One region of the Thalassospira indica genome, then DNA from elsewhere that is predicted to be linked to it. Evidence: predicted binding sites of a transcription regulator. Region 1 holds the regulator's gene; each other region holds the start of a gene.

What was found. Region 1 encodes PhoB, which activates phosphate uptake and scavenging genes when phosphate is short. Its sites were predicted from a motif close to TNTCATAAAACTGTCA; they were not measured.
Region 2: the regulator PhoB is predicted to act here: its motif matches at 2,317-2,332, upstream of DY252_RS10605 (deoxycytidylate deaminase).
Region 3: the regulator PhoB is predicted to act here: its motif matches at 2,902-2,917, upstream of DY252_RS04735 (bifunctional 2',3'-cyclic-nucleotide 2'-phosphodiesterase/3'-nucleotidase).
Region 4: the regulator PhoB is predicted to act here: its motif matches at 5,091-5,106, upstream of DY252_RS18045 (diacylglycerol/lipid kinase family protein).

What each region holds. Positions count from the first base shown of each region.
Region 1 covers NZ_CP031555.1:810,137-818,022, reverse strand. Annotated here, with positions in the region: gene uvrC (excinuclease ABC subunit UvrC) at 1-1, opposite strand, end outside; gene folB (dihydroneopterin aldolase) at 442-882, opposite strand; gene DY252_RS03955 (SDR family oxidoreductase) at 984-1,754, opposite strand; gene DY252_RS03950 (calcium/sodium antiporter) at 1,841-2,803, opposite strand; gene DY252_RS03945 (cation:proton antiporter domain-containing protein) at 3,070-4,818, shown strand; gene phoB (phosphate regulon transcriptional regulator PhoB) at 4,898-5,596, opposite strand; gene phoU (phosphate signaling complex protein PhoU) at 5,613-6,335, opposite strand; gene pstB (phosphate ABC transporter ATP-binding protein PstB) at 6,358-7,161, opposite strand; gene pstA (phosphate ABC transporter permease PstA) at 7,163-7,886, opposite strand, start outside.
Region 2 covers NZ_CP031555.1:2,244,056-2,251,941, reverse strand. Annotated here, with positions in the region: gene DY252_RS10615 (DUF2336 domain-containing protein) at 1-379, opposite strand, end outside; gene pyk (pyruvate kinase) at 743-2,164, opposite strand; gene DY252_RS10605 (deoxycytidylate deaminase) at 2,450-2,923, shown strand; gene DY252_RS10600 (response regulator) at 3,208-3,702, shown strand; gene DY252_RS10595 (hypothetical protein) at 3,699-4,253, shown strand; tRNA gene DY252_RS10590 (tRNA-Asp) at 4,517-4,593, shown strand; tRNA gene DY252_RS10585 (tRNA-Asp) at 4,837-4,913, shown strand; gene DY252_RS10580 (hypothetical protein) at 4,902-5,102, opposite strand; tRNA gene DY252_RS10575 (tRNA-Asp) at 5,103-5,179, shown strand; gene DY252_RS10570 (ABC transporter substrate-binding protein) at 5,591-7,180, shown strand; gene DY252_RS10565 (ABC transporter permease) at 7,207-7,886, shown strand, end outside.
Region 3 covers NZ_CP031555.1:986,344-994,229, forward strand. Annotated here, with positions in the region: gene DY252_RS04720 (hypothetical protein) at 1-569, shown strand, start outside; gene DY252_RS04725 (AraC family transcriptional regulator) at 581-1,381, opposite strand; gene DY252_RS04730 (MFS transporter) at 1,537-2,817, shown strand; gene DY252_RS04735 (bifunctional 2',3'-cyclic-nucleotide 2'-phosphodiesterase/3'-nucleotidase) at 2,971-4,932, shown strand; gene DY252_RS04740 (GcrA family cell cycle regulator) at 5,033-5,473, opposite strand; gene DY252_RS04745 (NnrU family protein) at 5,694-6,332, shown strand; gene DY252_RS04750 (hypothetical protein) at 6,460-6,921, shown strand; gene DY252_RS04755 (hypothetical protein) at 7,036-7,518, shown strand; gene DY252_RS04760 (NUDIX hydrolase) at 7,601-7,886, opposite strand, start outside.
Region 4 covers NZ_CP031555.1:3,833,382-3,841,267, forward strand. Annotated here, with positions in the region: gene DY252_RS18030 (hypothetical protein) at 1-154, opposite strand, end outside; gene DY252_RS18035 (TldD/PmbA family protein) at 379-1,728, shown strand; gene DY252_RS18040 (methyl-accepting chemotaxis protein) at 1,819-3,816, opposite strand; gene DY252_RS18045 (diacylglycerol/lipid kinase family protein) at 4,130-5,077, opposite strand; gene DY252_RS18050 (UDP-2,3-diacylglucosamine diphosphatase) at 5,296-6,213, shown strand; gene DY252_RS18055 (glycosyltransferase family 4 protein) at 6,210-7,352, shown strand; gene DY252_RS18060 (BUD32 family EKC/KEOPS complex subunit) at 7,366-7,886, opposite strand, start outside.

The sequences.
Region 1 (7,886 bases):
TCAAGGCACTCCAGATTTAAATAAAATACATTCAAAGTTGTGACAGCCGTCACAGGCAAACGCGATTTGAAACATAGCTGAAAAGATTAACATCGCAACCGCGCCATGGGGAATCGCCATGCCAAAAAAGATGTCCACCAAGACTGTGGATAACTATGTGGGTAATCGGGGGGTGACTTCCTGCACCCCTTGAGAGTCTTAACGTTCTATGAAGTGCACAATTATTGAGCAAAACAGTTAACTTATTGATTTTAAACAATAAAAATACTGTCAACGTGAAATCATTCGGTAATAGAGTCGTAAAAAATGAATATTTTCCTTTGAATCATATTCGCCAGATGCTTGTGAATAAGCGCCATAGCGATTCGCGCCAGAGGAATCAAAGAGTCCCTTGGATTAGCCGTCTGGAAAAGTAAATTTTTTCGGGAAATCGCGTATCGATCAGCGCGCGATATTGTGGCGTTCGATTTCCACACCAACCGCAGCTGCATCTTCAAAAACGTCGAGCTTTTCAACCCTGACGATCACCTTGCGGACGCGCGGATCGGCAAGACACATGTCAGCGAGTTTTTCCCCAAGGGTTTCCACAAGGTTGGTGTGACCATCCTGGCAGATGCGGCGTGTGCCGACGACCAGATCCTCGTAGCTTAGCACCGTGGTGATATCATCATTCTGAACACCGTCGCCTTCGAGCACGGCAAGGTCGAGATTGATGCGCACGCGTTGCGGGGCTTCTTTTTCGTGTTCATAAACACCGATGGAGGTGTGAATGATCATGTCACGCACGAAGACACGGCGCAGGTTGCCTGCACGATCTGCATGGGGCACATCGGCAAAGGGCAATGTCGTAATTTTGGCATCCTGTTTAAGGCCTGCGGTCATATTCCGGTCTTCCTTGTGCTGCTTTCCTGTGCAGTTTGATCAACAGAACCACACATGTCCGGCCCGATGTCTGGCAGCGACTTAACGATCACCACCGGGCATCATTCGTTGGGCGCATCTTCTTCGCCACTGGGCGCCCAATCGAGGTGCTGCCCGCCGTCAAGCGCTAACATTTGCCCGGTGATGGCCGGCGCGGCAAGGAAAAATCGAACCGCGTCGCAAATCTCTTGCGGGTTTGTCCCTATTTTCAGGGGTGTTTTTTCGCACTGCGCGTCGAAATCTTCCTGTGTTTGTCGGCTACTAGGCAGTGCCGGCCCCGGCCCGATGGCATTGACGCGAATTTTTGGCGCAAGGGCCAATGCCAGCGTCTGGGTCAGGGTCCAAAGCCCGGCTTTGGACAAGGTATAGGTCATGAAATGCGGGGTCAGGTTCCAGACACGCTGATCAATCAGGTTGAGGATCATGCCCTGACAGTTATCTGGCAGATGCTTTGCAAATTGCTGCGAGAGGATAAACGGCGCGCGCAAATTGGTTTCCATATGCAAATCCCAGCTTTCGCGGGTTGCGGTTTGCACATCATCAAATTCAAAGGTCGAGGCGTTATTGATCAGAACCCCGATCGGGCCGAGTTGCCTGGTCGCATCGGCAACCAATTGATGGGTTGCATCCTCGTTGGTCAGATCGGCCGAAACGACGCAGGCCTTTTGGCCAAGGTCGCGCACCTCGTTAGCGACGGCTTCGGCGTCTTGTTTCGAGCTGTTGCAATGAAGGGCGATGTCATAGCCGTTGCGCGCCAGATCCAGGGTCAATGCACGACCGATGCGTTTTGCCGCACCGGTGATCAGAACGGATTTCGGGAATTGACCTGTCATTGGTGCCTTGATCCTTCGCAAAGTGTACGGACTGTCATGGGACAGACGGCCCGCGAACTGATTGAACAGATTAAACGCAATATGCTTTATGCTACGACAAGTTGGAAGACATAGACCAGATAGGCAATCACGAATGCAACACCGGTGATGCGCGAAATCTTGCGCATGGCATAGGCAACACCGAGCAAACCCACGGTTACCGCCAGCATGATCCAGATATCGGAATTCATGATCTGTTCAGGCACCGGGATCGGTGCGATCAGCGACACACCGCCAATGATCACAAGCAGGTTCAAAAGGTTGGAGCCAAACACATTGCCCAACGCCACATCGGAATGGCCGCGGAAGGCAGCAACCACCGATGCGGCGAGTTCCGGAAGTGACGTGCCAAAGGCGACAAGGGTCAGGCCAATCACGGCTTCGGATACGCCAAACTGTCGGGCGACTGAGACCCCGCCTTCAACCAGCCACTCGGCGCCAAACATCAGCGCCACAATCCCGATGACGGTGGCGATGATCGGCCTGGTCCAGCCTTTGGGCTTTTCGCCGACTTCGTCGACTTCTTCTTCGTGCAGGTGGCTGGCCTCGCTCGGCGAATTTTTGTCGTGCTGATAGGTGAAGTACCAGATGGCCGCCAGCACACAAAGCATCACCGCCCCGGCCCAGCGTTCGATCACGCCAAACATGCAAAAGGCAATAAACAGGACCGTGCCCAGCAACATGGTGCCACCATCACGGACCACGGTGACCCGCGAGGCCGCAACGGGTTTCAGAAGCGCCACCGCACCGAGAATAAGCAGGATATTGGCAATGTTGGAGCCAACAACGTTGCCCATGGCGATATCGGCCGTGCCCTTGAGCGACGCATTGAGCGAGACGACAAATTCCGGCGCCGATGTCCCGGCGGCGACAATCGTCAGACCGACGATCACCTTGGAAACGCCCAGCAAAAGTGCAAGACCAACCGCCCCCCTTACGATGAATTCACCACCTGCTGTCAGGAGAACAAGACCCGCGATGATCTGAAGATAGGGGATAAGCTGTTCCAAAATATCTGCTCGTTTCAAAAGCGATTAAACCGGCCCTTTGTCGGGCCCGCGGAAGATGGCATTTGGCGGCGCGAATGGCAAGTCATCAGGCGGTGACAATTGCCACAGCACCTGATCGCAGGATTCCGTGGTGAATTTCGCAAATGCCGCAAATTTACCCACGACTGGCAGGGTTATTTTCGTTATCGTTGTAATCTCGTTATTTTCAGGGATTTAGGTCCTGATACCCATTGATTATTTGACCGCCTTCCGGAACGAATTTCGCCATGCATCACAGCGTCCTGTTTGAGCTGTTTCTTATTCTGACTGCCGCGATCATTGCGGTGCCGATTGCGCACAAGCTGCGTGCGAATTCGATCATCGGCTTTCTGATTGGCGGGTTCTTTATCGGGCCGTTCGGCTTTGGCCTGATTTCCGAACGCGAAGACATTTCCACGGTTGCCGAACTGGGCGTGGTTTTCCTGCTGTTCATGATCGGGCTGGAGCTTTCGCGTGATCGTTTGCGGGTGATTGGCGGGCGGTTTGCCGGTCTGGGCGTTTTGCAAATTCTGGTGTCGATGGCAGCCCTTCTGGGGCTTCTGGTTGTCATGGAATTCCCGCTGCCGACGGCCTTGGTGATTGCCGGCGCCCTTGCGCTTTCATCGACCGCGATCATTCTCAAACAGCTTTCCGATGACAAGCAGCTCAATACCCGGTTTGGCCGTGCGGCCCTTGCCATTTTGTTACTGCAGGACGTGGCGGTTGGTCCGTTCCTGATTATGGTGCAGGCCGCAGGTGACGCCGGAACGGAAACAAGCCCGTGGATGAGCATCCTGCTTGGTTTCGGGTCGGTCGCGTTGTTGTTGCTCGTCGGGCGCTATGTGTTGCCGCGGCTGTTTCGCTATATCGCGTCGCTCAAGAACCCGGAACTGTTTGCCATCGGCACGCTGTTTGTTGTGCTGGCGGCCAGCACCTTGACCGAGGTTTCCGGGCTTTCGATGGCGCTGGGGGCGTTTATCGCAGGGGTGATGTTGGCCGAAACCGAATTCCGCCATCAGATCGAAGCCGACATTTCGCCGTTCCGCGGCGTGTTCCTGTCGCTGTTCTTTATGTCGGTCGGCATGTCGGTTGATGCCGACGTTGTGTATAACGAATTTGGCACCATCGTCATGTGGCTGGTGCTGTTGCTGGTGATCAAGACGGCAGTTTTGTTCGTTCTGGCACGTGCGATCCGGTTTGAAACCGGCCTTGCCATCCGGGTAGCCATGAGCTTGGCCGCCGGCGGTGAATTTGCCTTTGTGATGTTTGCCCTGGCCGCCCAGAATGGTGCTGTACCGCTTGAAATGGCTGCGATGCTGATCCCGGTGGTGGCGATTTCGATGGCGCTGACCCCGACCCTGATCAGCCTTGGTCACAAGATCGAGGAAAAGCTTCATCCCAAGGAAGAAGACCAGCTTGGCGTGATTGCCGAAGAGTCCGAGGGCATCCACCAGCATGTTCTGGTGATCGGAAGCGGCCGCGTTGGACGGGTTCTGGCCCGGTTGCTCAAGACGCGCAACATTCCGTTCCTGGTGCTTGATAGTGATGCACAGCAGGTTTCGCGGGGCCGGGCAGAAGGATTGCCGGTTTACTTTGCCGACGGGTCCAGACCGGAAACTTTCCGGGCTGCACATACGGATGAAGCAAAAATTGCGGTTGTTGCCATGGGGAACCCGCATGCGACCGAGAAGACGGTCGCCCTTTTGCGCCAGCATTACCCGCATCTGAAGATCTTTGCCCGTGCGCAGGACATCACCCATATCGGGCCGCTGTCGCGCCACGGGGCGGATGCCGCCATCCCGGAGGTTCTCGAAACCGGGTTGAGATTATCCGATCACGTTTTGGCGGCGTGCGACGTGCCGCAGGAAGACATTGATGCCGAAATCGCCAAATTCCGCCGCGCGGACATGCTTTTGATGAATGAACTGGCGCCGCGCCCGCAGCGCAAACCGTCAGGGTCGGAGAATGCGGACAAACCGGCGAAGAAAGAAACCTGAAGACGTTACGACGTTAAAACAAAACCCCCGCAGCAAATCGCTGCGGGGGTTTTTTAATTAGATCAGGCTCTAAACCGGGTTAGGCAGCGGTTTCAGAGTCCAGCGCATAGCCCGCGGCACGGACCGTGCGGATGATATCGCGGGTGCCCTTGACGTCATTGAGCGCCTTGCGCAGGCGGCGGATATGAACGTCAACCGTGCGGGTTTCGACATAGATGTTCGGCCCCCAAACCGCGTTAAGCAACTGTTCGCGCGAGAAAACCCGCCCCGGATGTTCGAGGAAATAGCGCAGCAGACGGAACTCGGTCGGGCCAAGATGGATCGATTTTCCATTGCGGCTGACCCGGTGGGCGGCGAGATCCATTTCGATGTCGGAATAGATCAACTGCCCTTGTGGTTGCGCCGGACCGGACCGGCGCAAAAGTGCGCGGATACGGGCCAGAAGCTCGCCAATGGCAAACGGCTTGGTGACATAGTCATCAGCCCCGGTATCAAGACCGCGGATCCGGTCGCCTTCTTCACCGCGTGCAGTCACCATGATCACCGGCAAATCGCGGCTTTCAGGCTTGCGGCGGATCTGACGGCAGACCTCGATCCCCGACATTACCGGCAGCATCCAGTCGAGCAAAACCAGATCGACATGGGTTTCAGCCAGAATTTTCAACGCTTCGTCACCGTCACCGGCTTCGACAACCTGCATCCCCTCGCGTTCGAGGTTGTAGCGCAACATGGTTACGATTGCTGCCTCGTCCTCGACGATAAGAACCGTTGGGTCCATCTTCTATGCTCCCGTGTCAGTCATTCGGTTCGACAACAGCGAAGTTCGCTGCGTCGTTTTTTGGCCGGTCAATCCCCGGCAGGTCTTCGCCCTTGATCCGGTAATAGATCGTTTCGGCGATATTGGTTGCGTGATCACCGATACGTTCGATGTTCTTGGCAATGAACAACAGATGGGTCGATGCGGTAATGTTGCGCGGATCTTCCATCATGTAGGTCAGCAATTCGCGGAACAGCGAATTGTACATATCGTCGACTTCCTGATCGCGTTCCCAGACCCGGTGGGCCTTTTCGGCGTCGCTTTCGATATAGGCATCCAGGACATCCTTGATGATTTCCTGGGCCAGCTTGGCCATGTTCGGGATCGCCTGAACCGGGCGGATCGGCGGGATCTGGTTCAGGACCTGCGCGCGTTTGGCGATGTTTTTGGCAAGATCACCAATGCGTTCAAGATCGTTTGACAGCTTGAGCGCGGTCACCACCTGACGCAGGTCATCAGCCATCGGCTGACGCAGGGCCAGAAGACGGACGGCAAAGTCCTGGACTTCCTGTTCGAGCACATCAATGCGCTGATCGGACAGGATGACTTTCTCGGCCAGTTCGGAATCGCGTTTGACGATGGATCTGATCGAGGAAATAAGCTGGCTTTCAGCAAGCCCGCCCATTTGCGAAATGATGTTGTTCAGACGGGTCAGTTCCTCGTCGAACGAACTTACGATATGGGTATGTTCATCAGCCATTTATGCGTACTCCTGGCGTCGCTTAACCGAAGCGGCCGGTAATGTAACCCTTGGTGCGTTCGTCCTTCGGGTTGGTAAAGATCTGATCGGTTTCACCGACTTCAACCAGCTTTCCGAGGTGGAAGAACGCGGTGCGCTGCGACACACGGGCGGCCTGCTGCATGGAGTGGGTCACGATCACGATCGTGTAGTTCGAACGCAACTCGTCTATCAGTTCCTCGACCTTGGCGGTCGCAATCGGATCAAGGGCCGAGCACGGCTCATCCATCAGGATGACTTCCGGGCTGACGGCAACCGCGCGTGCGATGCAAAGGCGCTGCTGCTGACCACCGGAAAGACCGGTTGCCGGTGACTGCAGGCGATCTTTGACTTCTTTCAGAAGACCGGCACGTTCGAGCGAGGTCATGACGATTTCATCAAGTTCGTCACGCGAATTGACCAGACCATGAATACGCGGGCCATAGGCCACGTTGTCATAGATGGTTTTCGGGAACGGGTTCGGTTTCTGGAACACCATGCCGATGCGCGCGCGCAGCTGAACCACGTCGATCCGCTTGTCATAGATGTCGCGACCATCCAGGGTAACGTCACCTTTGATCGTCACACCGTCAATGGTGTCATTCATCCGGTTCAGGCACCGCAGGAAGGTGGATTTACCACAGCCCGACGGACCAATCAGTGCGGTTACCTGCTGTTCGGGGATATCAAGGTTGACCTCATAGAGGGCCTGATTGTCGCTATAGAAAAGATCGAGCTTGCGCGCGGTCATTTTCGGGTTTTCGACCGACGGCTCCGCCGTCATTGCGCTCTGGGATACAGCAGCCATTTTACCACTTCCGTTCAAATTTTTTGCGCAGATACACAGCCAGTCCATTCATCAGGACAAGGAAGGCCAGCAACACCATAATCGCTGCCGAGGTTTTCTCGACAAAGGCACGTTCCGGGCTGTCTGCCCACAGATAGATCTGGACCGGCAGAACCGTTGCCGGGTCAAGCGCCCCGCCCGGGATATCAACAATAAAGGCCACCATCCCTATCATCAGAAGCGGTGCAGTTTCCCCCAATGCCTGTGCCATACCAATGATCGTGCCGGTCAGAATGCCCGGCATGGCGAGCGGCAAGACATGGTGGGTCACGGTCTGAACCGGTGATGCGCCAAGCCCAAGAGCGGCCTGACGGATCGACGGCGGCACCGCCTTGATCGCCGCACGCGATGCGATGATGATCGTCGGCAAAGTCATCAGCGCCAGCGTCAAACCACCGACAACCGGGGCCGAGCGCGGCAAATGCATGACATTGAGATAGACCTCAAGCCCCAGCAGACCAAACACGATGGATGGAACCGCGGCCAGGTTGTTGATGTTGACTTCAACAATCTGGGTGAAGCGGTTCTTGGGCGCGAATTCTTCGAGATAGATCGCCGCCAGAACCCCAATCGGGAAGGACAATGCCAAAGTCACAAGCAGGGTATAGAACGAGCCAACAGCCGCCCCCCAGATACCGGCAAGTTCCGGTTCGCGGGAATCGCCACTGGTAAAGAAGCGGGTGTGG
Region 2 (7,886 bases), 1.4 Mb from region 1:
TATTGGCAATCGCCGAAACGAACTCGTCAACCATTTCAAGTCGTTCAGACGGGCTCAAATCTGTCAGATGCCGACGCAGACGGCGCGCCACATCCATGCGTACGTCGCTGTCAAAATCAGGTACATCCTCGGCATCTTCCAGCGCGTCCAATTCAGAAGAAAGACGGGCTGCGTGTTCAAGGGCCGATGCATCGGCGTTATTTTCGGAAACATGTCTGCGGGGAATCGCGCGACCCTGAACGCGACCTGTATCAGATCCAAACGTTTCAGGTGCGATGGTGCGAACAGTGTCGGCCAGATCACGCAGCTTGGCCGAGGCTTTATCATCAAGCCCCCCATCGCCCGCATTTTTCTGCCGATTGAACATCCAACTCAGCATTATCGCAGTAATTCCCCTGGTCCCGTGCCTGGCGACGTATCGGCATCGACGTTGCGATACCTTATTTTTGTGTTTTGTCAGAACAGCTTAACCCAAACTGACAGTGTTACACAACCAGACAAGGCGTCTAATTTTCATAACCTAATCTCAAGGGCACATATCAATAGACAGAGCCTTGATTACAGAATGACTATCGGCGCAAAGACTCAAAAAAACATTAACGATACAGGGGTCTATGCCCCCTCCTGTCCGTTGCCATCGAAAAACCTGCGCGCCGACGGATTTCTGGCAGTATGCGCAAATGAAAACGGGCGCCCCAAAAGGACGCCCGTCATCGAAAATCGTTTCACGCAATCATTTGCGTTAATTATTGCCGACCCATGCAATGCGCAGAATATTGGTCGCCCCCGGCGTTCCGAACGGCACACCGGCGGTGATGACAAGCGAATCACCCGGTCCTGCAAATTCTTCACGCTTTGCCACTTCGGTGGCGATCCCGACCATTTCGGCAAAGTTGGTGGCATCACGGGTAAAGACCGGATGCACGCCCCAGCACAAGGCAAGGCGACGTGCGGTCTGAATCCGCGGGGTCAGACCAAGAATTGGCACTTCCGGACGTTCACGTGCAGCACGGAATGCCGTCGACCCGGACGATGTATAGTTAACAACCGCTTTGGCACCGATGGTAGTGGCCACCTGACGGGCGGCTGCACTGATTGCATCCGGTGCGTTATGCTCCGGATCCGGGCGGTTGGCGTCACGCATCCGGTAATAAAGATCGTCCTGCTCCACACGGCGCAGGATACGGTCCATGATCGAAACGGTTTCAAGCGGATATTTGCCAACCGCACTTTCGGCTGACAGCATCACCGCATCGGCACCGTCATAGATCGCGGTCGCAACGTCGGATGCTTCGGCACGGGTCGGTGCCGGATTGGACACCATCGAGTCAAGCATCTGGGTCGCAACGATCACCGGCTTGCCGGCCTCGCGGCACGCTTTGATGATACGTTTCTGCAGGATCGGCACATCTTCCGGCGGGCATTCGACACCAAGGTCACCACGGGCAACCATGATCATGTCCGACAGATCGACAATCTCATCAAGGTGATCAATTGCCTGCGGCTTTTCCAGTTTGGAAACGATGGCTGCACGGCCCTGAATGATCTTGCGGGCCTCGGCAACGTCTTCGGGACGCTGCACAAACGAAAGCGCCACGAAATCAACGCCCATTTCCAGACCGTAATCCAGATCGGCACGGTCCTTTTCGGTCAGCGGTGAGAGCGGCAACATCACATCCGGAAGGTTGACACCCTTGCGGTTGGAAAGCGGCCCACCGGTAATGACGGTACATTCGGCCGACTTGTCGTCGCATTTCTCGACACGCATGCGCAGTTTGCCATCATCAAGCAGCAGGTTAGCACCCGGCTTGATAGCAGCATAGACTTCCGGATGCGGAAGCGACACGCGCGTGCTGTCACCCGGCTTCTTGTCCATATCGAATTTGAACGTATCACCGGCGGTGAGTTCAACTTCACCGTCGGCAAAGGTACCAACACGAATTTTCGGACCTTGAAGATCCATCAAAATACCGATCGGGCGGCCGAGTTTTTCTTCGACGACACGGATCGCTTCAAAACGGGCCAGATGTTCTGAGTGTTCCCCATGCGAGAAGTTCAGGCGGAACACATCCACACCTGTCTGCACAATTTTCTCGAGGATTTCTGGCTTTGAACTTGCCGGCCCCAGGGTCGCGATGATCTTCGCCTTACGTTGACGGCGCATCGGCTACTACCTCTTGTTATTCGGTTTACACGTGAGCCTTCCCGCTTCGGCCTGCATCTGCGGCGAGACGAAAAGGCGTCCTGATCTTTTCTGGGGGTAACCCCTTAATAATCAATCAGCCCCTATTTGAACAGGGACTTTTCATTAAATGCCTTTACAAAAATGTGATTTTTCGCTGGACAATTACAAGAAGCACCTTCTTTAAAGAACCCGTACCGGTGAAACGTGCCGGTCAAAAACGAATGCCCAACAGACCCATTTTACGGCGCAGACAGGACCCTTTTCATGAGCAAATGGCACCACCGCTTTCTTGGACTTGCAGCCCATATTGCAGACTGGTCAAAAGACCGCAGCACCCAGGTCGGTGCGGTTGTCATCGGCCCGAAAAAAGAAATTCGTGCTGTTGGCTATAACGGGTTTCCGCGCGGGGTCGATGACGAAGTCGAAAGCCGCCATCAGCGTCCGGAAAAATACGCCTATACCGAACATGCCGAACGCAATGCGATTTATAATGCCAGTTACACCGGCACATCCCTTGATGGCTGCGCCCTGTATGTGACGCACTTTCCGTGCTGTGATTGCGCGCGCGCCATCATCCAGGCAGGCATCGCCGAGGTCTATGTCGACAAATCGAAACTAACCCCGGACTTTCTTGAACGCTGGGAACAGGATATGAAGATATCGACCGAAATGTTCGAGGAGTCCGGTGTTGCCGTTAAGGTGATTGATGACGACGGCGTCACCAAGCCCATGAAATAAAAAAGATCTTCCTCTTTACTCTTGAAAAAAAGGCCCAATATTGGGTGTGTTCAAACCGGACGCGAGCATCAAAAACAAAAAGACGTAAACGTCGTTTGTTCTAACTTTTCAACTGGCTTGGGGTCAGTATTTGTCAGATTTTCGGGCTGAACACAGAGTGGTTTGGCCTTGCTGGAAACCAGACAAAGGTATAAGGGTTTATACATCAGCAACTGGTTAGATTTGCTGCTGTATCCCCCTGAACAGCGACGCATTTCGTGATGATGCTCAGGAACCGAGGCCGGATGAACGCGAAAATAGACTTTAGTAAGATTAGTTTTCTGATCGTTGACGGGGACAAGATTTCAGCTCAGGTGGTCTATGACACGCTCGCCTATCTCGGAGCCAGTCATATACAGCGTGTAAAATCGCCGAATGATGCCTTTGACGTACTACGCACCGAAAAAATTGATATCGTGATTTGTGAATGGCGCTTGCGCGGCATGGATGGCCTCGAATTCCTCGATGTCATGCGCAATTCGACCAATTCACCAAACCGGTTCATTCCGGTGATTATGCTGACCGCACATTCCGAGATGCGTTATGTGACGACGGCACGTGACCTTGGGATTACTGAATTTCTTGCCAAACCCTTTAACGCCAAGGCACTTTACAGCCGTCTGGTTTCGGTGATCGCCCGACCAAGACGTTTCATTAACACTGGAACGTATTTTGGCCCGGACCGACGTCGCAGACAGGTCCAGTTTGATGGTCCTGATCGTAGGAGCCTTGACGAATGACCCATTATGACTGGGGAAGCGGAGCCATCGTGAAGCCGGAAGAACCTAAGAAAAAGAAGAATGTGCAGATCATCCCTGCGCAGACCGATCTGAAACGCAAAGCTGTCAACTTCATCAAGGGATTTGACATCAACCTGTCACCTGAACAGCTTGAAGAGCTCGAACAGGTTGTACAGCGCAGCTCCGAGACCTTTGTCCGCGACATCGGCAAGGACCTGATGGAATGCCGCAAGCTGGTAATCAACGCCCTGCGCGACAAGTCCAAGCGGCCAGAAGCCATCATCGCGGCAAATGACCTCGCCTATTCGGTCAAGGCCCTGGGCGGTACCTTCCAGTATCCCCTGATGACCCAGATCGCAAAATCGATGGAAATCTTCGTTGCCGACCGCACCACGGCCAACGAAAAACAGCTGCTGGTGATCCAGCTCCACATCGACTCGCTTTATGTCATTCTGGCCGGCCGCGTGACCGGTTTTGGCTCAACCGTCGAACAGGCAACTGTCGCGGCCCTAACCAAACTGACCGAACGCTACGCAGAACCGCGCGAGTAGCCCCACACCTCTTGACCGCAGACGATCTCGCTCACCGGGCAGCATTTCACGATGCATTCTCAGGTGGTGCTTGTGCGCGCGTGGCAATTCCAAATATCCCCCTCACCTGCTTGCCTTCGCAAAGCCTGACAGGTGAACTTTAACGTGCCCGATGCATGGTCGGTTTCTACCGCCGGAAGAACGCGGTTAAAAATTGAAAAATCATGGCAAAAAAGCGCTTGCACCACCTGTGACCGGCTGCTAAAAACCGCGCCACGCACCATGCGGGTGTAGCTCAGTTGGTTAGAGCGCCGGCCTGTCACGCCGGAGGCCGCGAGTTCAAGTCTCGTCACTCGCGCCATTCCCTCCCTGATTGGGAATGACGTACAAAATAAGCGCCGCGATTTTTCGCTGGCGCTTTTTTGTTTTCCACCCGCTTTTTACACATTTACCCCACCCCGGATCGACCGCTTTTCGCTGCGAAACAGGCGTCGCATCGAGACTGCCAAGGACGATCAGACTGGTAAATTTCCGGTCCGTCTTTTTTTTGCAAAAAAGCCCTTGCCAGACCGAACCACCCCTTATATAAACCGCGCCACGCCATGCGGGTGTAGCTCAGTTGGTTAGAGCGCCGGCCTGTCACGCCGGAGGCCGCGAGTTCAAGTCTCGTCACTCGCGCCATTCCCTCCCTGATTGGGAATGATGCACAAAATAAGCGCCGCGATTTTTTCGCTGGCGTTTTTTTTGTTTTTGCGCCGCTTTCTTGCCGATCAAACCGGCAAAACACTTCCGCGCATTTTTCTTCAAAAATCGGTCAAAAAACACTTGCCTCAATTGGGTGGTCTTTATATAAACCGCGCCACGCACCATGCGGGTGTAGCTCAGTTGGTTAGAGCGCCGGCCTGTCACGCCGGAGGCCGCGAGTTCAAGTCTCGTCACTCGCGCCATTCCCTCCCTGATTGGGAATGACGTACAAAATAAGCGCCGCGATTTTTTCGCTGGCGCTTTTTTGTTTCTAGGGCCAAACCGCGGCGGAAAAGCACCGCGCTACCCGCATGGGTAATTTCATCAAGACTTCACACAACCTTAAGAAATCCATTTTCGGGAAAGTTGTGCCATTTGCTGATTTAGACAGCATTGCTGACCGACTGGTCATTGATTAATCGTATAAATTATGCTCAGCTCCACATGCACTAAGCGAACCTGCAGGCCGCCCCGCAATTATAAGGGCCTGAAGGCGTCGATAGAACTCCGGATGGTTATAAAGCTGAGCCCGTCTCGTTTTGGCCCTCCCTTTCGATAGCCGATCAGTCCACGCATTGGCCTGCAGTCCCACAACAACAATCGGGAGGCGCATCATGCGCAAATTTATTGCAGGGCTGGTCATGGGGACCGCGCTCGCGACCGCACCTATGATGGCTCAGGCCGAAACACCGAAAAATGCTTTGGTCATGGCTTTTGCCATTGATGACATCATCACGCTCGACCCGGCACAGATTTTCGAATTCTCGGGCGCTGAATATGCCGGTAACACCTATGACCGCCTGATCGGTTTCGACAATGACGATGTGTCGAAGATCTATGGCGTCGTTGCCGAAAGCTGGGATGTCTCCGAAGACGGCAAGACCTTTACCTTCAAAATTCGTGACGGCATTACCTTTGCCTCTGGCAACGAACTGACCGCTGAAGACGCAGCCTTCTCCTTGCAGCGCGTGATCCTGCTGGATCAGTCGCCGGCCTTCATTCTCGGCCAGTTCGGTTTCACCGCCGATAACGTCAAGGAAAAGATCTACGCCACCGACGATTCCACGCTGGTCATGGAAGTCGACAAACCTTACGCACCAAGCTTCGTGCTGTATTGCCTGACCGCTGGCGTTGGCTCTGTTGTCGACAAGGAAGAAGTCCTTGCCCATGAAGTGGACGGTGACCTTGGCCACGAGTGGCTTAAAACCAACTATGCCGGCTCCGGCCCGTTCAAGCTGAACAAGTGGACCGCGGGCGAAAGCCTTAGCCTGACCGGCAACGAAGATTACTGGGACGGCGCGCCAGAAATGAAGCGCGTGATTATCCAGAGCGTCAAGGAAGCCGCAGCCCAGCAGCTCCTCCTTGAAAAAGGCGATATCGATATTGCCCGTAACCTCGAAGCCGATCAGCTGGCTGCCATTTCAGACAATGACGACATCAAGATGATGTCCAAGGGCAAAGGTGCTCTGTGGTATCTCGGCCTGTCGCAGAAAAACGAATATCTGTCGAACCCGAAAGTCCGCGAAGCTCTTAAATACCTTGTCGATTACAAAGGCATTTCCGAAACCATCCTGGCTGGTCGTTCGCAGATCCATCAGGCCTTCCTGCCTGAAGGTTTCCTGGGCGCATATAACGAGAACCCCTATTCCCTGGATATCGAAAAGGCCAAAGCCCTTCTGGCCGAGGCAGGCTATCCGGACGGGTTTAGCGTAACCATGGATACCCGTAACACCACCGCGATTATGGCGATGGCTCAGTCGATCCAGGCGACCTGGTCACAGGCTGGCATCAATCTGGAAATCATTCCGGGTGATGGCAAGCAGACCCTGACCAAATACCGCGCCCGTCAGCACGATATCTATATCGGCCGCTGGGGCCCGGACTATCAGGATCCGCACACCAACGCATCCACCTTTGCATGGAACCCGGACAACTCCGACGATGCCGCTGCCAAGCCGCTTGCTTGGCGTAACTCGTGGGATGCCGGTGACTTGACGGCAAAAACCGATGCCGCCACGCTGGAACGCGACGATGCGAAACGTGCTGCGATGTATGTCGATCTTCAGAAAGAAGTTCTGGAAAATGGTCCGTTCGTGATCATGTTCCAGGAAACAGAGATCGCATCCATGCGCGGTAACGTGAACAACTTCGTCCTCGGTCCGTCATTCGATAACAACTATTATCGTTATGTCACCAAAGACTAATCTCGACGAAGGAGACAACGGTCGTAATGTCCGCTGTTAAACGCAAAAAACGGGACGGGCGCAACCGCGCCCGTTTCGCTTCCGGCCCGATGGGAACTTTCCTGCGGCTGGTATTCTCGCTTGCCATTACATTTTTTGGCCTGCTGCTTGTCACATTCCTGATCGGTCGCGTCTTGCCGATTGATCCGGTGCTGGCCGCCGTTGGTGATCATGCATCGCAAAGCACGTACAACCGCGTGCGGGAGGAAATGGGACTTAACCTGCCGCTTTGGCAGCAGTTCTTTATTTATATTTCCAACGTACTGCAGGGTAACTTCGGCCAATCGGTGCTGACATCCAATACCGTGCTAGATGACATTAAACGTGTCTTCCCGGCCACCCTTGAACTAGCGACCATTGCAACCATTATCGGTGTTGTTCTGGGTATTCCCGCTGGCGTTTTTGCCGCCATCAACAAGGGCAAATGGCCCGACCACATGGTTCGCGTGATCGGCCTTGCTGGCTATTCCATGCCGATCTTCTGGCTGGGTCTGATGGGGCTTCTGGTATTTTACATGAAGCTCGACTGGGTCGCGGGTCCAGGACGCCTTGATTCGTTCTATCTCGACTATATCGAACCCACCACCGGTCTGATGCTGGTTGATACCCTTATCGAAGGCGACATGGACCTGTTCTGGAACGCTGTATCACACATTGTTCTGCCTGC
Region 3 (7,886 bases), 180 kb from region 1:
ACGAACCACATCCGGCACGCCGGAAGGGTGAGGTTAATTGTACCGGTCATGGACGTGACTGGGGACAAAACAGCCATATTCTTCCAGGGCGTCGCGTCAATGAGCCCAACCATCAGGCTTGGAAAAGCCGTATGGCAGCGGGCATACACAAATACGAGCCTTCCGATGCAGACGGTGATGGATTATTTGCCGACTACATAGAAGAAGCATCGGTCGCCGTGACCCGAACCTTTGAAAACAGCGTCGGGATGCTAAAATCCGTGATGGAAATGATGGCCTTCCTTGAAGGTATCCGCGTCATGCATCATGACGGTGCCGTTGCACCGAAAGCGGATAAGCGCCTTGATCGTCTGAGCAATGGCAGGTTTACCAATCGGGCGTCGGAAAACGCGACGCATGAACGAAACGGTTTGTCCTCGGAGTTCATGGTTCAGCTTCACAACATGTGTGCCAATGGGCAGAAGCCCTGCCCGGACCATGTGAAAGTGACGAAGCGGTACGGAACATATCTTGAGCCCGAGCACGAGATCATTCCGCCGAAACCACGTGTAACCCGTTACGACCACTGAGTATCCCGGGCCTAGCGGAAATAGCTGCCCGGTGTGCGGCCTGTGGCCTTGCGAAACATGGCGATAAAGGCTGATGGAGTCTCATAGCCAAGATCAAGTGCGATCTCGGTCACCGGACGGTCATTGGCGAGCTTTTCAAGCGCATGGAGCAGACGAAGTTTTTGCCGCCATTCGCGGAATGGCATTCCAGTTTCGCGTTGAAAAAGCCGGGCAAGCGTCCGGCTTGAGGCGCCGCATACCTTTGCCCAGTCCTCAAGCGTGCGGTTATCAGCCGGGTCGCCTTGCAGATGATCGCAAATGCGCGCCAGTCGGGTATCCTTGGGCGCAGGCAGGTAAAGCTTGTCCTGATCGGGGGCCTTGATCTGATCGAGCAATACGCGGATCAGGCGGCCTTCCTCCCCATCTTCATCATATTCGACCGGAATTTCCGTTGCGGCCCGGATCAGTTCGCGCAAAAGCGGGCTAACTTCCAGAACCATGCAGCGATCGGGCAGGTTTGCCGCAACGTTCTGACCGATATAAAGGTGGCGGGCCCGGGTGAAGCCGGTGCAGGTCACCGCATGCTGCGTGTGGGGCGGGACCCATACTGCGCGCTGTGGCGGCACGATCCACATCCCGGCCTCTGTCACCACGGTCATCGTACCCTCAATCGCATATAAAAGCTGGTTCCAGTCATGGCTGTGTGCCGCGACATGATAGCCAGCAGGCATATCACTGACCCGGACATATACCGCGCGCGGCAACTCACGCGGGCGGGGGATCTTGTTGTGATGTTCCGGACGTCCGTCAAAGGTATTGAGGATATGAACCATGATGCGGCGACATTCAAAACTGTCTTGATTGCGATATATGATGGCAGATTACCGCAAGACAGACGGATCGGACAGGTTTAACTTGGTCGCATTCCAAAACGCACAAGATGTGACAGGGGCGTCGCCACCACAACGATCCTGTCCTCGGAGGTACAATGTCCAAGGAAATCATACCGGAAGCCAGCAATCACGCGGCCCCACTTGGTGATGCGCCCGACGCCCCCAATAATGTGAGTGCAGCTCCGGTCCATAAGGGTTGGCGCAATCCGGAAGTTCTGCTGATCGTTATGGCGGCCGCCATGCCGCTATCCTTTTCGACCTGGATGGCGCTGCTAAACAACTTTTCGGTCGAAATGGCCGATTTCACCGGCCGCGAGATCGGTATTTTGCAGTCGTTGCGTGAAATCCCCGGTTTCCTTGCGTTTACCGCGATTTTTGTGCTGCTGGTTCTGCGTGAACAGACATTTGCAGTTCTGTCACTGCTGGTGCTTGGAATTGGCGTTGCCATATCGGGTTATTTCCCGACCGCAATCGGGCTTTATTGCACGACGGTTTTGATGTCGATCGGCTTCCATTATTTCGAAACCATGCAGCAGGCGTTGTCACTGCAATGGGTGCGTAAGGATCGCACCGCCATGGTCATGGGGCGGCAACTGTCGGCAAAATCAATCTCGTCGCTGATCATGTTTGGCATGGTTTGGGTGATGCTCGAAGTTTTCGCGGTCGAGTATCGCTACGTCTATCTGTTCGGCGGTGCGCTGACGATCCTGGCCGCGCTTTTTGTCTGGGGGGCGTTTCCGAAATTTGCCGATGCCCATCCGCAGAACAAGAAGCTGATCCTGCGCAAACGCTATTGGCTTTACTACGCGCTGACTTTCATGAGTGGCGCACGCCGTCAGATCTTTACCGTGTTTGCCGGCTTCCTGATGGTCGAGAAGTTCGGTTATGACGCAGCAACCATCACCTTGCTGTATCTGCTTAACCACGTGATCAACATGTTCCTCGCCCCCAAGATCGGCAAGATGATCGGCAAATGGGGCGAACGCCGTGCGCTGGTCTTTGAATATGCGGGATTGTTTATTGTTTTCGTCTCTTACGCCTTTGTCGAAAACCACATTCTGGCCGGTGGTCTTTATGTGATTGACCACCTGTTCTTTGCGCTGGCGATCGCTATCAAGACCTATTTCCAGAAGATCGCCGACCCGGCTGACATTTCCTCAACCGCCGGGGTCAGCTTTACGATCAACCATATCGCGGCTGTTTTTATCCCGGCCGCCTTCGGGTTGCTTTGGCTGATATCGCCGGGTGCGGTGTTCCTTGCCGGGGCAGCCATGGCCTTTGTCTCGCTGGTGTTGGCCCTGAACGTGCCACACGATCCCGAGCCCGGAAACGAGGTCATTCGCGGATACAAATCAACCGCGATGCAGCCAGCCTGATCGTCAAATACCCGCCTGACCAGAAACGCCTGCCGATCTTGGCAGGCGTTTCTGTTTGTGTTTGCCCTGCCTTTTTCGCAAAATCTTCAAAACACCGACATTTAAACGGGATTAGATTGTCGCGGTTTAACGCATAAGCAGGGACACGGCTCGATGGTATTCATTCACAAAAAAGCTGCCCGGATGACCGGGATTTCGATGGCACTTGCACTGGTAAGCAGCACGGCATTGGCCGACAGCACGGTGTCTTTGCGCATTCTCGAAACCACCGACATCCATACGCATCTGGTTAATTATGACTATTACCGTGATGGCGAGTCAGACACGGTTGGTCTTGCAAAGGTCGCGACCCTGCTTAAAACCGCGCGTGGCGAGGCAGAGAACGTTGTCTTTATCGATAATGGTGACCTGATCCAGGGCAACCCGCTTGGCGATTATATGGCCAAGGAACGTGGTCTTCAGGACGGTGATGTCCATCCGGTTTATAAGGCGATGAACCTTCTTGGTTATGACGCGGCCAACATCGGAAACCATGAATTTAACTATGGCCTCGATTTCCTGGGTAAATCGTTGGCCGGTGCCAACTTCCCCTATGTCAGTGCCAACGTTTTTGTCGATGATGGCGATGACAATCCCGAAAACGACAAGCCGTATTTCGAACCCTATGTGCTGCTGGATCGGGAATTTACCGATAATGACGGCAAGGTGCATAAGGCCAAGGTCGGTGTGATCGGGTTTGTGCCGCCCCAGATCATGCAGTGGGACAAGGCCAATCTGGAAGGCAATGTGATCGCAAAAGACATTGTTGAGATGGCAAAAAAATATGTCCCGGAGATGCGCGAAAAGGGTGCGGATATCGTCATTGCCGTTCCGCATTCCGGTCTGTCGACCATGGCGCGTAATGGCATGGAAGAAAATGCCACCTATTACCTTTCCGAAGTCGATGGCATTGATGCGATCCTGTTTGGTCATGCCCACACCGTGTTTCCGTCAGAGACCTTTTCCGATCTCGAAGGTGTCGATATCGCCAAAGGCACGATCAACGGCGTTGCCGCGGTGATGCCGGGCTTCTGGGGCAGCCATCTTGGCGTGATCGATCTGACCTTGAATGTGTCCGATGACGGCGAATGGAGTGTCACCGACAGTCTGTCTGATGCACGTCCGATCTATCAGCGCGAAGGCCGGACCGTGACGCCGCTGGTTGAAGCCGATCCGGAAATCATCGCCGCGGTCAAGGAAGAGCACGAAGCCACCATTGCCTATATGCGCGAAGGTGTGGGCACGACATCGGCACCAATCAACAGCTTCTTTGCGCTTGTGGCCGATGATCCTTCGATCCAGATCGTGACCAATGCTCAGAAATGGTATCTCGAAAAGATCCTGAACGGATCGGAATATGATGGCATCCCGATCCTGTCGGCCGGGGCACCGTTCAAGGCCGGTGGTCGTGGTGGTCCTGACTATTTCACCGACATTCCCGAAGGCAAGATTGCGCTTAAAAACGTCGCGGACCTTTATATCTATCCAAACACCGTGCGCGCAGTATTGCTTGATGGTGATCAGGTGCGTGAATGGCTTGAAATGTCAGCAGGCCAATTCAATCAGATTGACCCGAACAGCAGCGAAGAACAGGCTCTGATCAACCCGGATTTCCCGACCTATAATTACGATGTGATTGATGGCGTGACCTACGAAATCGATGTCACCAAACCGGCCCGCTACAACAAGGCGGGCGAAGTGATCAATCCCGATAGTCACCGCATCGTCAATCTGAGCTTCGAGGGCAAACCGGTGACAGCCGATCAGAAGTTTGTTGTTGCGACCAACAACTATCGCGCCGGCGGTGGTGGCAATTTCCCGGGCCTTGATGGATCGACCATCATTGTCGAGGCACCCGATGAAAACCGTACGGTACTTGCCAACTATATCCTGACCGAAAAGGAAATTGATCCGAAAGCAGATGGCAACTGGACCTTTGCCCCAATCGGTGAGGCGTCCGATGTAACGTTTGTCACCAGCCCCAAGGCATCCTCGGCCGTGAACGCACCTGACAATATCAGCTTCGTTGGCGAAGATCAGGAAGGCTTTGCCAAATACGTGCTGCAAACAAGGTAACCAACAGAACCTTGATATCGCCTAACGAAAAAGCCGCCCGGATCAGGCGGCTTTTTTGTATCTCGGTGTCTCTGCGGGCAATTGCCAGGCGCAGAGCAGATTACTTCCGGTTTGCAGCCTGCGGGCCTTTGCCGCCGGGGCCACCCTGCTGTGCAGGGGGATTATCTTCGCGCGGGTTCTTGCCGTTAAGGTAGGCCTGTGCGCAATGTTCGTCGCAATAAGGCTTGCTCGGCACGATTTTCTTGCCGCAGAAATGGAAGTCGTCATCGCCCGGGTCGCCAAACGGCCAACGGCACATGCCCGGACCAAGATCAAAGATCGAAATGCCTTTGGTCTGCTGTTTGGGGGCCGGTGCCTTTTTCTGTTCTGCTTCCTCGGCACGACGCTGGATCGGGGACGGGCGCTTGGGCAGCCCAAGGCGGTGTGCCTTGCCAACGACGGCGTTCTTGCCGACGCCGAGTTCCTCACCGATGCGTGCCGTGGTCCAGCCCTGATTCCAGAGCGAGGTCAGCAATTCAATCTTTTCCGGCGTCCAGCTCATTTCGAGTATATTCCGTATTTCTTGGTCTGCTGGTCAGAACATCTGACGGCAGGTGCTTGTTGTTCGATGTCAAACAGGGATACAGACGTATCGCCTAATATCGTGTAACGCAAGGGGCTTGGAGATTCGCACCCCGGCCCGTCTGCGCGAACAGGGCAATTTGCATGTTGAAGCCACAATGTAAAGAGGGGATCGCGTTTTGGCAGGGTTTTTAATTGCAGTGACCGTTTTCCTTGCAGGCCATATTATTCCGGGCTTGCTGCGCGAAAGGCTTGTAAGACGTATCGGGTACCGCCCCTATATTATTGCATTCTCGATCCTGTCAGTTCTGCTGTTTGGCTGGGTCATTCACGAGGTTTTGGTCGCGGAGTCGTTTTGGCTTTGGGACTATCAAACATGGCAGGCGCAACTCCTTGTTGTTGTCATGTTGCCTGCCTGTATTTTGTGGGCCTGTGCCATTCTTCAACCCTGTCCGCTGTCGATTGGTCGAAAAACCGGCTTTGATCCGGCAAAGCCCGGCATCAATCGGTTTTGCCGTCATCCACTGCTGTTGGGCATGATCCTTTGGGGTGCCGGACACACGATCGCCAATGGTGATATCGTCGCCGTCCTGTTCTTTGGCGGCAGCAGCATTTTTGCCCTGATCGGGTTCTGGCGAATGGAAAAAATACGGCTGCGCGGAATGACGAATGGCGAACAGGCGATCCTTCTGGCAGCAACCCGACGCTTTTCGCTATCAGGCCTAAAGGATGCCTTTCGGGGGCGGGATATCCTTGCCGGGATTGTTCTTTATCTCCTTATCCTGGGTGGGCATGGTCATGTGATTGGTGTCGATCCGCTTGCAATGGCAGGCTGGTAAATACTGTTTTGATCGCAAGGCTTGTCAGCCAAGGTTTTGACAGGGATACTGGGGGTGCAGTGCAAGACATCTGCACTGGCCCGCTTTGCCGTATCGTATGGCAAAGGGCAGTTTCAAGCGAGGTAACATGACGTCTCCTCAACTTGCGAGCAGTCTGGCCAAATTCGCCGAAATGGAAGGACGCCATCCGCGTCTTCTTCTGGCGACGGCATCCTCCGTCGAAGAAAAACACCACAAACATGTCGCAACCCTGTTTGCCGATGGCGGGTTTGACGTCGATGTGGCACCCCGCTATTCCGATGCACAATCCATTGCCCTGCAGGTGATTGATTGCGACGCCGATATCCTGCTTTTGATCCGAACGTCCATGACGGCAGAAGATCGGGTCAGTGTTGCCGATCTGATTTCCGCACTCGATGCACTGGACGCGGAATATGTCAAAGTCGGTATTGTCGGTCATGCCGATGATCCGGCTGCGGGGAATGTCGACTTTGTTTGTGATCTTGAACATCTGCAAACAAGCGACTGCGAGGCACTGATCGACTACATTCTGGCAGTTGAAGAAACCCGCGTCGCACAACATATTTAGAACGCTGCAAAATTTCGCCGTCTTTCGGTGCAATGTTTTCGAAACTCTTTGGACGCATACTGATCTCACACCAGTTGCATCCGAACGCGGGATGTTTAATCAAGGGATGATTTGATGGGATTGCTCAAGGAAACGCTGATGCGCGTCTTTGTCGGCAAAAAAGGCCGGGATGCGATTCAGGCTTATAATGACGCGCAATCCCTGCACATTCGTGACAGCGCCACTGCGGAAAAAACAGCCGCTCAGGCGCGTCAGGCGCGTCGCATCGAAGACCGCGCCCTTGCCCATCAGGAAGAAGGCATGTCGCTGGAAGAAGCCCGTGCGCTTGCCCTTGCCGAAACCCTGACCGAACAGGCCGACGCCCCGCATACTGAAATCATGAAGGCGCTGAATGCCGCCGATGCCAAGCTTGGCAAAAAGAAAAGCAAGATCGCAACGCCTGAGGACGAGCGTCGTCAGGAACTGATCAATGAAGCGGTCAAGGCGCTTCGCAGTAAACAAAGTGACCTTGATAAGCTTGATCCGGAACTGCGCGCCAAGCTGACGGTGATGGCTGTGGGCGCCTTGATGGGCGGGCCAAATACGCCGCGTCAGTAAATTTTCTATAAGCCTGTAAGGAAATGGCACCGCCCGTATCGGGATGGTGCCATTCTTGTTTACGGTATCGGCAAAGGCCGCATCAGGGCTCAAGGCTGCGGTGAAGGCCAGTGACAAGTTCGCAGTAGGATGGCTCATTATCCGCGGTGAGATAGCCGTGGCGAATCAGAAAGTCGATCACCACCAGGGCGCAATTGAATTTGAAATCAAAGCCGGTGCGGACGATCTCGGCGACCTCGCCGATGGGAAGCAGATCAAATTGTGCAACTTCGCCATCGGCGCAATGCGGGACGAAGTCTTCTGGCAATTCCAGATCGAAATTGACCATCACATCGGGTTTCAAGCCTTCGTCGGTTTCATAAAGGTAT
Region 4 (7,886 bases), 1.7 Mb from region 1:
AAACCGGATCGGTTTCGCCATTCGCATTCAGCTCCCATACACCATTTTCATCCCAGCCTTTCATCACAGTCTTGCTGTCATCTGCGAATGCAGGGCTGACCAATCCGATCAGGCAAACCACACTAAGACCGGAAAGAATTTTCTGCTTGTTCATCGCGTTCCCGTTTATCTGGCGCCAGTAGCACTTGTTTATCCGACTATAACAGAAAGCCGTTTGAAATCTGTCATTGACCGGGCCTTGCCATTCGGCCCTCGTCCTGCCACCTCTGGAACAAGGCAGGAATTTTAGACCAAAACCAGCTTTTTGTTTCGGGTCTATGCGAAAACGTTCGTGCCCCCTATAACGTAAGAAACACATTCCGATACAAGGGAGCCTCCATGCCCAAGACCGACATGACACTTGATCGCATCAATGACCTTCTCGCACAGGCAAAAAAGGCCGGTGCAGACGATGCCGATGCCGTTTATGTCGAAGGCACATCGCTTTCGGTTGCCCAACGTCTGGGCAAGATGGAAAAGCTTGAACGTTCCGAGGGGGCCGATCTTGGCCTGCGGGTTCTGATTGGCAAGAAACAGGCAGTTGTATCGTCATCTGATACCAGCGACGCAGCCCTTGCCGAATTGGTCGAACGTGCGGTCGCGATGGCCAAAAATGCCCCGGAAGATCCCTATTGCGGGATTGCCGACCCAAGTGAACTTGCCGAAAGTTTCAATGTCGAAGCACTTGAGCTTTGCGAGCCGGGCGAAGTTGATCAGGACAAACTGATCGAATGGGCCAGCGCCTGTGAAGAAGCTGCGCGATCCGTCGACGGCATCACCAATTCCGAAGGATCCGAAGCCGGCTGGGGCCGCCATCAGATCACGCTTGCCGCCACCAACGGCTTTGCCAATTCTTATGCCGGGTCCGGCAGCCATATCTCGGTTTCCGTATTGGCGGGCACCGGTACAGGCATGGAACGCGATTACGATTATGACAGTGCAGTCTTTTCCACCGATCTGCGCGATCCGGTCGATATCGGCAAAAAGGCCGCCGAAAAAACCCTGCGTCGTCTGAACCCGCGCAAGGTCAAAAGCGCGCAGGTCCCGGTGATCTATGACCCGCGCGTTTCGGCATCGATCGTCGGGCATCTGTCATCGGCGATTAATGGTTCCGGCATTGCACGTGGCACCAGCTTCCTGCTCGATGCCATGGGCAGCGAAATCTTCGCGCCCCATATCAACATCATTGATGACCCGCACCGCAAACGTGGTCTGCGTTCCAAACCGTTTGACGCCGAAGGGGTTGCAAACCAGAAACGCCATCTGATCGAAAACGGTGTCCTGAAAACCTGGATCATGGATCTACGTTCGGCCCGTCAGCTTGGCCTGAAATCCACCGGCAACGCATCGCGCGGGGCCGGAAGCCTGCCCGGGCCATCGACCACCAACCTTTACATGGAACCGGGCACCATTTCGCCCGAAGACATGATCAAGGATATCAAGTCAGGCCTTTACATCACCGAGATGATCGGCAGCAGCGTAAATGGCGTGACGGGCGATTATTCGCGCGGTGCGTCGGGGTACTGGATTGAAAATGGCGAATTGGCCTATCCGGTGTCGGAAATCACGGTGGCGGGCAACCTCAAAGACATGTTCAAGACCGTTGTTCCGGCCAATGACCTGACATTCAAATACGGCACCAATGCCCCGACCCTTCGCATTGACGGCATGACGCTGGCTGGGCAGTAACCGACCTTCGCTATTGCCCAATCAAAAAAAGAACGCCCGGTCCATTTTGGCCGGGCGTTTTGCCTTTGCGTATCCGAAAATCCGGAGCGCCTAGGCCGACCGGATGGCATTGACGAAATTGTCGGTTGCACCTTTCAGGGTGGCAAAGTTTTCGGACAGCGTGCTGACAGCGGTTAAAACGTCGCTTGATGCTGTGCCTGCATCGTTTACAGCCTGTGAAACCGTGACAATGTTGGAACTGACAACCGTAGTCCCGGTCGCGGCCTGTTCTATGTTAAAGGCGATTTCACGGGTTGCTGCCGATTGTTCCTCCACCGCCGAGGAAATGGTCGCAACAATGCCTTCCATTTCGCTGATCGTTTGGCTGATCAGTTCGATCTGGTTGGCGGCAAAGCCGGTACGGCTTTGAACACTGTCGACCTGGGAGCGGATTTCTTCTGTAGCCTTGGCCGTTTGCGCCGAAAGGGTTTTGACTTCGTTGGCAACAACCGCAAAGCCCTTGCCCGCATCCCCCGCCCGCGAAGCTTCAATCGTCGCATTGAGCGCAAGCATATTGGTCTGGTCGGAAATATCGGCAATCAGCTTGAGAACATGATCGATATTGTTGGATGCCTCGACCAGTTCCTTGATACCGCGCATGGTTTCGCGGGCCTGATCAACAGCCTTTTTGGCGATTTCATTTGAAAAGACAACCTGACGATTGATCTCCTCAATCGAGCTGTTGAGCTCCTCTGTCGCCGAGGCAACGGAATCCACATTGCCACTTGCCTCTTCACTGGCCGATGCAACAGCCGTCGTTTGTTCTGACGCCGAATTTGCGATCTGGGACATGCCGGTGGCCGTTGCCTGTAACTCGACGGCGGCGGCAGCCACCGCTTCGATAATGCTGCCGACACTGTTCGTAAAGCTGTCCGCCGTCTGGTTCATGAACCGCCGCTGTTCTTCCTTGGCCCGTTCTTCCTGCGCACGGGCTTCGGCTTCGAGTTCGTCATTGCGGATGGCATTGGTTTTAAACACCTGAACCGCCTGTGCCATCTGGCCGATTTCGTCCTTGCGGGTCTGTCCGGGAATTTCAACACCCAGATCATGATCGGCCAGCCTGCGCATGATGGTCGTAATCGCAGTGATCGGACGCGACAAACGATCCCCCATGACCCAGGCCAGAACCATCCCAAGAACGGCACCACCAATCGATGCGATCAGAATTTCCTTTTCTGCCAGAATGATTTCGGCGACGACCTTTTCAAAGATGTTGTGCTCTGCCACCGCCAGTTCCTGTTTCAGGGCCTCGGCATCGGCGATAATACCCTCGGATGCTTCGCGCATGGTCCCGTGGACCGTGGCGACAATTTCCAGTTCGTCGGCACGGATCTTGTCGAACACTTCACGGTAATCAGCAAACAGGTTCTTGGCATCATCCAGCACAGCTTTCAGGTCACCCGTAAGCGGTTGATTGCCGATTTGCCCCAATGCGGCCTCAAGCTTTGCAAATTCATCGGCGGATTTCGCGCCAAAGCTGTCGTCCTGACGGCCAATCAGGATATTGGCATACAACCTTGCCAGAAGTGCATGTTCACGTGCCGCGACTGAGCGTTTGAGGAGCTCAAGATCGCCGGTGTTCTGCGCATGGGCAACAAGCTTGTCGAGATCGGCAACGATCTTGATCCCGTCCGGCTCAAGGCGATCCAGGATCAGGGAATGGTATTCGTCGCTCAGGCTTTTGGCCGAGGCAAAGCTTGCCAGATAGGCATCAAGCTCTTCGGCGATGTGTTCAATGCGGCTTCGATGTTGTTCGCCAATGAACTTCTCACGGGCGTCATCAAGCATCAGATCAAGCTGCTTGGCATAGGTAAACACGGCTTCGGCATCTGCCGGATCAGCCGTATTGGCAAACTCACGCGCGTGACTGTTAAAGCGCAGGAACTGCGTTTCAATCTCGCTGATCAGCGCGGCTTCTTCAACATAATGGGCATATTCATCCACATCATGTGAAACAGCAACAAAGGTGAAATACGCAAAGGCAAGTGCCGAAATGAGAATTGCCAGTACCACGGCAAAACCAGCCAGAGTTTTTGTTTTTATCTGCATGTCAGCCAACACACCTGAGTTGAGAACCAAAGCGGAGGACCCCGAAACCATCGTCAATCTCCCTGAATGGCGATGATCTTCATCAACGCTATCCGTCAAATTTCGCAGCACGTTTCGCGACTCAAAATCCATCCCAATTCCCTCTGATCGGGAGGTACAAGTCGCGCGCACTACGTTAAAATCAAGGTGGGGAACAGAAATACAACTTCAAGGACCCGTTGATAATTCATCATGAGCACTTGAAAAATCCCGAAAGTCCGGGCATTTGGCCGAGGCAACCGGACAATCCGTGTAACGACTTTGGGGTGTGCTTTTAATCTACAGCGATCCGAAGCAGATCAGGTGATGTGTGATCGGTCATGGAAGACAATTCGGCATAAGCCGGCGGCACCATCAATCGCACAGGATAGGGGGACAAACTGATCTCGCACGGCAGTTTTCCGGCACTTTCCCCATCGATCTGAAGCGGCGCCGGGCCGCAATGACTGGTGATCGTGATGCGTTCTGCCCGAACCACCGAAACGTCACTTTGGGCATGCAACCGATTAAGCGTCAGTGCCAGACCATAACGTGACAAGGCCCCGATACCGTTGCCCGGCATCAGCACCACATCAAGGCTGTTGGCGGTCAGGCTGGCATCGGGCGAAATGACAAATGCCCCGCCATAATGTTGCGCATGGGTTACAACCACGCCCGACACCCGATAATTTTCCCGGCCAATACTGACTTCAAAATCACGATGACGCGGGAAAAGGATGTTGCGAAGCCCCTCCAGAACATAGGCCCCCTTGCCAATCAGGCGTTTGAGGCGCAGCGAGACATTGGCGACCGTATCGGCATCGGCCCCCATGCCGACCATCAAAAAGAACGCCCGACCATTGACCAGTCCGGGACGGACCCAGACCATGCCGGGATTATTGATATAGTCAGCAATCGCGCGTGTCCGGATTTCAAGCCCGACCTCGACCGCCAGCACATTGGCCGTTCCAAGCGGGATGATGCCAAGTGGCGGGACCTCGTGCCCGTCAATCTGGGCATCAAGCAATCCGTTTAATGCCTCGTTAAGCGACCCGTCGCCCCCGGCAACAAACAAACGTTGATGGGCGCGGACCTTGCGGGCCAGTTCACGGGCGTGACCGGGATGGGTGGTTTGCAGCAACTCCACCTTGATGCCGGCATGTTGCAATATCTGGGATAAAAACCGCTGTTTATTGCCACCGGCACGTGGATTGAAGATGACAGTCACATCCGCATCGGTCATTTGGACCCACTTCCGAAATAAAAATGAAATAAATTTTTCACAGCACCTACCATATGAAATAAAACATGTAACAGTTGCTTTACAGAACTGCGAAATTTCTGTGAACGGGTTATATAATCGAACGATTTGTTTTAAACCGATACTGGCTTGGAACAGTATTCGGCAAGACAAACTGTCGAATTCCAGCCATCCTTTTGGCAGGATACGGAGGAGCGGCAATGACAGCGATGACGCTGCAACCGCATTACCGCACGGTCTGGATTTCAGACGTCCATCTGGGGACACGTGGATGTCAGGCAGACCTTCTATTGGATTTCCTCAATGAAGTAACGGCAGACACCTATTATCTGGTGGGTGACATTATTGACGGCTGGCGCCTTAAGAAAAGCTGGTACTGGCCGGAAAGTCATCATGCCGTGATCACGACAATCATGGAGAAGGCAAAGAATGGCGCCAAAGTCATCTTCGTCCCCGGGAACCATGATGAATTCGCCCGCGAGTTTGTCGATATGACTTTTGGCCATGTCGACGTTAAAATGAACGATATCCACGTCACTGCCGATGGCAAGCGCCTTTTGGTCATCCATGGCGATGAGTTTGACGGGGTCGTCAAATACGCAAAGTGGCTGGCCTATCTTGGTGACACCGCCTACAACCTTGCCATTACGCTCAACCGCTATTTCAACGGCGTTCGCCGCCGGCTTGGTTACGGATACTGGTCGCTTTCGGCCTATCTTAAGAACCGGGTGAAAAACGCCGTTCAGTTCATCTGCAACTTTGAAAATGCCGTCGCCCACGAAGCCGCCAAACGCAAGGTCGATGGCGTGGTTTGTGGCCATATCCATCACGCCGAAAAACGCAAGATCGGCGATGTGCTTTATTGCAATGATGGTGACTGGGTTGAAAGCTGTACGGCCCTTGTCGAAGACAAGGAAGGCAAGCTTGAACTGCTGCACTGGGCCGAAATGCGCCAGATGGCGATGAGCCATTCAAGCCCCGGTCACGATGCGGCAAGTGCCCCGTCGCTTGGCCTTGGCAAATTGATTTCCATGTTTCGTATCGCCCATGAAGCGGGCAACTCTGCATCGGGCTCTTCGAAAAAGGGCAATGATGCACCGATTGGAAAGACTGCATGAAAATACTGATCGTAACCGATGCCTGGTATCCGCAGGTCAACGGTGTTGTCCGTACCCTTGAAACCGTACGGGGCGAGTTGGGCGAGATGGGACATGACGTTCATGTCATCTCGCCCGATCAGTTTAAAACCATCCCCTGCCCGACTTATCCGGAAATCCGGCTGGCGCTTTTTGCCAAACGCAAAATGGCCAAGATGATCGAGGCCCTTCATCCGGTCGCCATCCATATTTCCACCGAAGGCCCGCTGGGTCAGGTCGCACGGGCCTATTGCCTTAAGCGTGGCATTCCGTTTTCGACCGCCTATCACACGCGTTTCCCGGAATATATTCATGCCCGCTGGCGCTTGCCGCTTTCGATCCTTTATCGCGGCATGAAGCATTTCCACGGCAAATCGCAATCCGTCATGGTCGCGACCGAAACCCTGCGCCAGGAACTGTCCGACTGGGGCTTCAACAACCTGCAAATCTGGTCACGCGGTGTCGATCTGGACCTGTTTCGCCCCCGACCAGACGCCAGCTTTGGCGATTTCCCAAAACCGCACTGGCTGTTTGTTGGCCGGGTTGCGGTGGAAAAGAATATCGGCCATTTTCTGGATCTTGATCTGCCGGGCACGAAATTCGTCGTCGGCGATGGCCCGCAGCTAAATGAGCTCGAGGGCAAATATCCCAACGCGCAGTTTCTCGGCAAAAAAATCGGTGAAGAACTGGCAACGGCCTTTGCCGCCGCCGACGTCTTTGTCTTCCCCAGCAAGACCGATACTTTCGGCCTTGTGATCCTTGAAGCCCTGGCATCGGGCACCCCGGTTGCCGTCTTCCCAGTTCAGGGACCAGCCGATATCGTGCGTGGCACCAAGGCCGGCGCCATTGATGCTGATTTGCGCGAGGCCGCCTTGGCCGCGTTGGAACTTAAAAGTGAAGATGCCCGCGCGTTGGCCGAACAATATAGCTGGCGCAACTCGGCCAATCAGTTTCTGCACAATCTTGCACCGTTTTCCGGTGGGTTTGATGGTGTTGAGGCAACCCGCATTTCACTGGATGACGCGGCAAATACCAGCCCAGCAAAGTCAGCGGTCGCAGAACCGGACCACGCGCCTGAAACCGCGGCAGGCAAGGCACCTATTGGGCAACCAGCCCAATAGGCCGCACGCCTGATCAGCGATACAGGCTTTTGCGCAAGGTGCGATATGCCCAAAGACCGTTGAGCGCATCCGTGCCCAGCCAGCGACGGAACGGGCGCAGCATCAGATAGACCGGGCGCAAAAGCCTGATCACCTTGCGCAGCGGTACCAATTGCGGTGCGGTTGCGCCAGCGGCCTCGACATAGGCCTGCCACCCAGCGCGCAGCAGTTCCGGGCGTTTTTTAAATTCACGCTGGATGGAAAAAACAAACAGCAAGATGTCGCGTGCCTGGGCATCAATCACCGGCATGCGGGCATTCGGGTCTTCTTCGAAATCGATAAAGCCGATCTGATGATCGTCGCGCAGTGTCATATTGCGAAGCAGTGGCGCACCATGCGCAACCCCTTCGCCATGCAATCTTGCCAAGGCCGCACCGGCGTCAACAACATGGCGACGAATGGCATCATCATTGCCCTTGTCGACATCATCTTCGATGCAGGTTTTAAGGATGCGGCCATTATCGCCAATGGCAATCCAGTTTTCACCGACATCAA